3 regions of the Tropicibacter sp. S64 genome follow, and region 1 is predicted to be linked to each of the others. Evidence: riboswitches for the same ligand, from Rfam matches in the RefSeq annotation. Region 1 holds a riboswitch; each other region holds the start of a gene.
What was found. A riboswitch is a leader RNA that binds a small molecule or an ion and turns the genes downstream of it on or off. The one in region 1 is predicted to bind cobalamin.
Positions count from the first base shown of each region.

Region 2: another riboswitch for cobalamin. It lies ahead of ACP159_RS08180 (TonB-dependent receptor plug domain-containing protein); the one in region 1 lies ahead of ACP159_RS24800 (DUF1636 family protein).
Region 3: another riboswitch for cobalamin. It lies ahead of ACP159_RS07005 (hypothetical protein); the one in region 1 lies ahead of ACP159_RS24800 (DUF1636 family protein).

Region 1 covers NZ_JBNAGK010000025.1:4,930-7,144, forward strand. The annotation lists gene bluB (5,6-dimethylbenzimidazole synthase) at 1-87, shown strand, start outside; gene cobO (cob(I)yrinic acid a,c-diamide adenosyltransferase) at 255-866, opposite strand; cobalamin riboswitch at 905-1,111, shown strand; gene ACP159_RS24800 (DUF1636 family protein) at 1,204-1,602, shown strand; gene cobW (cobalamin biosynthesis protein CobW) at 1,604-2,215, shown strand, end outside.
Region 2 covers NZ_JBNAGK010000004.1:122,812-125,026, forward strand. The annotation lists cobalamin riboswitch at 745-930, shown strand; gene ACP159_RS08180 (TonB-dependent receptor plug domain-containing protein) at 1,079-2,215, shown strand, end outside.
Region 3 covers NZ_JBNAGK010000003.1:269,856-272,070, forward strand. The annotation lists gene ctaD (cytochrome c oxidase subunit I) at 1-286, opposite strand, end outside; gene ACP159_RS07000 (hypothetical protein) at 608-817, shown strand; cobalamin riboswitch at 880-1,052, shown strand; gene ACP159_RS07005 (hypothetical protein) at 1,198-1,500, shown strand; gene lipB (lipoyl(octanoyl) transferase LipB) at 1,619-2,215, opposite strand, start outside.

The DNA.
Region 1 (2,215 bases):
GGCCGCCCCGGTTTCGACGACGACACACCCCTGCTGCACCGCACCGGATGGCAGGAAAACACGGCGACGCTCTGGCAGAACCGCTGATCACCGCAGCCTCAAGAATCAGCGATCATGGGCCGCTCGCAAGCGGTCGAACCATTCCAGAAGTCGTTCGAGCCTTGACGGTCTTGATTTGGCAAAGCCGCCCGGACGTCGTGGTCAGCCAGTTGCCCTGAACAACACCCTGCGCCACGGATCAATACCGCAGCCGTTCAGAATTCAACGCCCGGCTGTGCCTTGACCCCGTCCCGGAAGGGATGTTTCACCAGCGTCATCTCGGTCACCAGGTCAGCCGCCTCGATCAGTTCCGGCTTGGCGTTGCGGCCGGTCAAGCAGACATGGGTCATGGCCGGCTTGTCATGCAGCAGGAAATCGACCACCTCGTCGATATCCAGATAATCGTAGCGCAGGGCGATGTTGATCTCGTCCAGCAGAACGAAACAGATATCCGGATCGAGTATCTGTTCCCTGGCGATCTTCCATCCATTCTGCGCCGCCGCGATGTCGCGCTCGCGGTCCTGCGTTTCCCAAGTGAACCCCTCACCGGAGACGAAGAAACGGCATTCGTCGGCAAACCGTTCACGCAGGAGGGTCTTTTCGCCAGTGTCCCGATTGCCCTTGATGAACTGCACAACCGCGCAGGGCATGCCATGGGCGATGCAACGGAGGACCATGCCAAAACCCGACGACGACTTGCCCTTGCCCGCGCCGGTATGAACGAGGATGAGACCCTTTTCCTCGGTCTTGGTTTCCATCATCCGGTCGCGCGCGGCCTTGATCTTGCGCATCTTCTCGGCGTGGCGGGCATTTTCGTCTGCGATCAAATCGTCATCCTCTTGCTTGACAAGGCCCCGGGTTTCGGACCATCTGGCGGTGTGTTGGTGCCTGTCTATACAGGTGAAAAGGGAATGTGCAGCCGCCTTCTTCGTGGTCAAGCACAGCCGCCCCCGCGACCGTGACCGGAGACGGCGACTCGGGACCACTGGCGAAAGCTGGGAAGGTCGAGCCGCCAAAGGGCAAACGCCCGAGATCCGCAAGCCGGGAGACCTGCCAACACAAGCCGAATGAAACCGGACGGGGTGTTCCGGTGTCGGGATTGAGCCGACACCATCGGCTTGTTCCGCCATCAGAGCCGCGTCCCATGACCATGGGACCGAGGATATGACGATCAGGCCGGAGAGCCCGACAGCCACAGAACTGCTGGTATGCGTGAAATGCCGTCGCGGGCAGGAACTACCCGGGGACGCGCGCCGCCCCGGACAGGCGCTCTATGACGGGCTGACTGCGCTCGATTGCCCCCATGGCCTGCGCATCACTCCGGTCGAATGTCTGCAAAACTGCGATTACGGCTGCACCATCGCCCTGCGCGGTGGCGATGCGAAATGGACCTACGTTTTCGCGAATGTCGATGAAGGGTCTCATCCGGAAATGATCCTGTCCGGCGCGGCGCAATATCACGACAGCACGGATGGCGTGATCCCGTGGCGCGAGCGCCCGGAGCACTTCAAACGCAACTGCATTGCCCGCATCCCCCCTGTCACCCAGACTGAGGAGGCCTGACATGACCACCCTCGCGAAACTTCCCGTCACGGTGATCACCGGCTTTCTCGGATCGGGCAAGACCACGCTGATCTCGCACCTGATGCAGAACCCCGGCGGCAAGCGTCTGGCCGTTCTGGTCAATGAATTTGGCGATGTCGGCGTCGATGGCGAAATCCTCAAAGGCTGTGCGATCCCCGATTGCCCGGCCGAGAACATCCTTGAGCTGGCCAATGGCTGCATTTGCTGCACCGTGGCCGATGACTTCATCCCGACAATCGAGGCGCTGATGGCGCTCCATCCGCGCCCGGAACACATTCTGATCGAAACCTCGGGTCTGGCCCTGCCGAAGCCGCTGCTGAAGGCCTTCGACTGGCCCGATATCCGGTCCAAGATCACCGTCGACGGCGTGATCGCGCTGGCCGATGCGGAGGCCGTGGCGGCGGGGCGGTTCGCCCCCGACGTGGCCCGTGTTGACGCGCAACGTCTGGCGGACGACAGCATCGATCACGAAACGCCGCTCTCCGAAGTGTTCGAGGACCAGATTTCCTGCGCCGATATCGTCCTGCTGACCAAGCCCGATCTGGCCGGCCCCGAAGGCGTCGCCAGGGCCAGGAAAATCATCGCCGCCGAG
Region 2 (2,215 bases), on a different contig from region 1:
ATGAAGCGACCATCCCACGGAACAGTAAACGGCCGGTTAACGTGAACACCCTGCACTTCGTTTGCCGTCACTGCCGACGGTCCAATGAAATCCCATACCCACCCGCGGCCGAATGTCTTCTGCGCGATCAGATCCTCCCGCGCTGCAAATGCCGCCACTGCGGTCTGACCGGAGCAACCGAGATGCGCCGGTACTACAACCCGAACGTCAACGCGTTGGATGGTGCCAGGTCCGACATGGATGGTCCGGATTTCGGCGTGTCAGACTGGCGACAATCCTGAAAATCGGGTCCCAGTTCGACAGCGAGGCTTGGCGAGGTCGAAATCGCCAAGCCTTTGTTTTTTATGGCTGCAATGCCTTTCTGGGACCCTGAAACCAAACTGGGCGACTTGGGTCCCAGTTCCGCAGCCTGAAATCGCCCCTCTCAACCCCGGCTCCACGCCCTCGAACACGCGTTTGAACCATATTTGAAAGGGGTTTCACGCCCCGCACGGTTTTCCTTGCCCTGTTTCCCGAAAACCACACGACTCGCGTCAAATCGCCCCATTTTCGGCCTTACTGCAAAACACTCTGCCGCGCTCGAAAACCCGCCGCTACACCGTGAAACCCTTATATTTATAAGGCCGTTCCGCCTTCTTCCGCCCTCATAGGCCCTCTTCCGGCTTCACTGTAAAAGAATGTGTCTCCCTACACACTTTTTCGGCTATCCCCAACAAGCCCGTTGCGACTCGGCTCTCTCCCCCGGTATGCGGGGCGCACCTTGGTCCGGGCCTGCCCGGGTAAAAGGGAACGCGGTGCAAATCCGCGGCTGCCCCCGCAACTGTAAGCGGCGAGCGGTTCCGGCAACTGCCACTGGGGTTCGCCCCCGGGAAGGCCCGGACACCGCCCTGACCCGCAAGCCAGGAGACCTGCCACGGTGATCACCCATCCCATGCGCGGGGCGCGCGGGCGGATACGGTTTTCCGGCGTGGTGGCATCCCCTCACCGTTCGAGGGAGCGCCAGAGGCTCTTCCCCGAATTATTCGCACCCGGCTCCGCATCCTCCCTGCGGACCCATCAAAGACCAAGGACCACGGCCATGACCCGCCTGAGGCTCTCCGCATCCGCCCTCGCCCTCATCTCTTACGCCGGCCTCGCGCAGGCGGAGGTCGTCGATCTCGGCGTCCTGACGCTTTACGCAAACCACACGCCGATCGCTCTTAAGGACAGCGGCAGCACCGTCGATGTGGTGAACCGCGAAGACCTGGAGGTCGCGCCGACCACGAACATCGCCGATTTCCTCGCCACCGTGCCAGGTGTGAGCGTCTCCTCCAACGGCGGCACGGGTTCGGTGACAAACATCCGCATCCGTGGCCTCGACGGCGCCTATGTGCCGGTGCTCATCAACGGCATCGACGTGACCGATCCGTCGATCACCACCACCCAGTTCAACTGGGGTGTGCTGCCGATGGGCGCAGTGGACCGGATCGAGGTGCTCAAGGGCTCGCAATCCGCGGTCTACGGCTCCGAAGCGGTGGGCGGCGTCATCAACATCACCACGCTGGACCCGGAGGGCGAGCCCGGCACGCGCGGCACCTGGGGTGTGGAGATGGGCGGCAACGCCACCAAATCCGCCAACTTCAGCGTCGCGCACACCGGCGAGCGGGCAGGCATCGCCTTCTCCGGGGCGCATCTGGAAACCATGGGCATCTCCGCCAGCGCGGCAGGCAGCGAGCCGGACGGATACTCCGGCACCCAGTTGACCCTCGAGGGCTACTACGACGCGACCGACTGGCTCCGGCTTGGCGGCTCGCTCCTGCTGATCGAGGCCAAGGGCGAGTTCGACCCCTTCGGCGGCGACGGCTTTGCGCCCTACGACCAGGAATTCACCGCCCAGACCAAGGCGATGCGCTTCTACGCGCAATTCGACCTCGGCGCGGTGGAGAACGAGCTGTCCTACACCAACCTCACCCACGAGCGCACCTCCACCTCTGCGGGCCGCACCGATCCGTTCCAGGGCACTCGGAAAAAGGTCGCCTATCAGGGCAACTGGGCTCCGAACGAGCGCCTGTCCTTCTCCTTCGGCGCGGACAACACCCGCGAGGGCTTCCGCACCACCGAGGAAGAATGGCTGTTCGACCCCGTGACATTCGCCTTCCTCGGCACCCGGCTGCTGGACACCAACAAGGAAGTCACCACCAACGGCATCTTCGCCGAGGCCAACTGGCAGCCGAAC
Region 3 (2,215 bases), on a different contig from region 1:
GGATGCCGTGGCCCGTGATCATCACGTTCCACAGGTGGCCGTTGGGGGTACATTCGCCCGCCGCGGCGGCCGTCAGGCGCCAGCCTTCAAGGCACATGTATTGAACGCCCGGCTCCATGAGCTCGAGTCGCATGTAAACGGTGAAGATGACGGACACGAGACCTGCGAACGCCGAGACGATCAGGTACAGAATCCCGATGTCCTTGTGGTTCGTCGACATGAACCAGCGGGTGAAGAACCCGCGGTCGTCGTGGTGGTCGTGGCCGTGAATGGCGGCGTCTGCCATTGTGTGCCTCCTGATAATCTCTCGATAAACGCAGCCCGCCGGGGGGAATCCCCCGTCGCATGCGTCTCCCTTTCGCGTTTTAGAATGTGAGGCAGGGGCGGGCAATGGAGGAATTTGACGCAGATCAAATAACATTGTCGCACCCCCTTGAAGCGATGTCGCAGGGGCATTCCGTCGGCAAAACGGGGCGAATCCGCGCGCCGGTCGGGTATTCCGGACCCTCGAACCGGGCTTTGGTCAGGCTTTCCGGACTGCCCCGGCGGGACAGGATCCGGCACAGTCCCGGCATCTGCCCGAAACGCCTGAACCGGAACCCTGACCATGGCCCTGCTCGACACCAGCCTCACCCCGCGTCCGACGCTTTCCGCCCGTCTCGCGCGGCTGTTCGAAACCCCGTTCGATCGCCGCAGCCGGGCGCTCTCGGACGAGGTCGCGCGGCTCAAAGCGCTGTCCGACCAAGAGCTTGCGGCGCATGGCCTGTCCCGCGAGACGATCCTCTTCCATGTGTTCGGTGCCCGCGCCCGGCGCTGAACCGACCACCGGCGACGCCTAGCACCTTGCGGCGGTCGCGCAGCTCTGGCACACTCCCTCCAGACAGTGACCGCGCTTCGGCGTGGTCTGAAAAGGGAACTCCGGTGCGGACCAGAAGGTCCAAGGCCGGGACTGCCCCCGCAACTGTAAGCGGCAAGCGATGCGTCGAAACCACTGGCTCTCGGGCCGGGAAGGGACGCACCGCGCAGAGCCGCGAGTCAGGAAACCTGCTGTCGCCCCGCCATCCGGCGGGACACGCTCCGCAAGGGGCGGCAACGCAACCCGGGCGGGGTGCCTCGGGCAGGAGGTAACCGGCGCGGCCAACCCGTGTGCGACACCCTGTCCCAGCTCTCCGTCCAAGACATCGCGCGGAGGGCGCAATGCTGATCGCAAGAACTCTCAACGGGCTCATGGCCCAGGGCATCTCCACGGACCGGGCCCGCGAACTGGGTCAGATGGGCTACATGCAATGGCTCGGGGCGCTCCCGGCCGAGGCCGACTACGAATACGAGGCGGTGCGCGCCTATCTTGCCGCCCTGGATTTCATCGAATCCGACCCGGCCATCGCCGTCTTCTGCCGGCTGCTCCGCGACTCGCTGAAGTATCCGCTGAAACCTCTGACCCTCGCCCTGCCCAAGGCGAAACGACGCGGCGGCGCCCGCACGCGCCGGATGTCCATCTAGGCCGGCATCCAAGGCCGAAACAGGCCGCGCCCGGGGCTGCTTCGGTCCTCGAATACCCGGGGACTCGCCCAATGGGCGATGGGGCGAAGCCCCGGCCGAAACTTTCACCGGAATGTTTTCACCCGGCGCGCCCGCACGCGGCGGCCCGGGTTTCCATGACCAGATCGAACTGCCGCCTGAGCGCCACGTCGAGATCATCCATGCCGACCGGCAGCCCGAGATCGACCAGCGAGGTCACGCCGTACTCGGTGATCCCGCAGGGCACGATTCCGTCGAAATGCGTCAGGTCCGGTTCCACGTTGATCGAAATCCCGTGAAAGCTCACCCAGCGGCGCAGGCGGATGCCGATGGCGGCGATCTTGTCCTCGGCTTGCAGGCCGGACGGCGTCAGGGGCCGGTCCGGCCGTTCGATCCAAACGCCGACACGCCCGTCGCGGATATGCCCCGTCAGGCCAAACTCGCCCAGGGTCGCGATCACCCAGGCTTCGAGATCGCGCACGAAGCAGCGCACGTCCCGCCCGCGCCGGTTCAGGTCGAGCATGACATAGACGACGCGCTGGCCGGGGCCGTGGTAAGTATACTGTCCGCCGCGCCGGGTCTCATGGACCGGAAAGCGGTCCGGCTCGCGCAGGTCTTCACGCTTCGCGCTGGTCCCGGCGGTGTAGAGGGGCGGATGCTCCAGCAGCCAGACGCATTCCTCCGCCTCGCCCTTCGC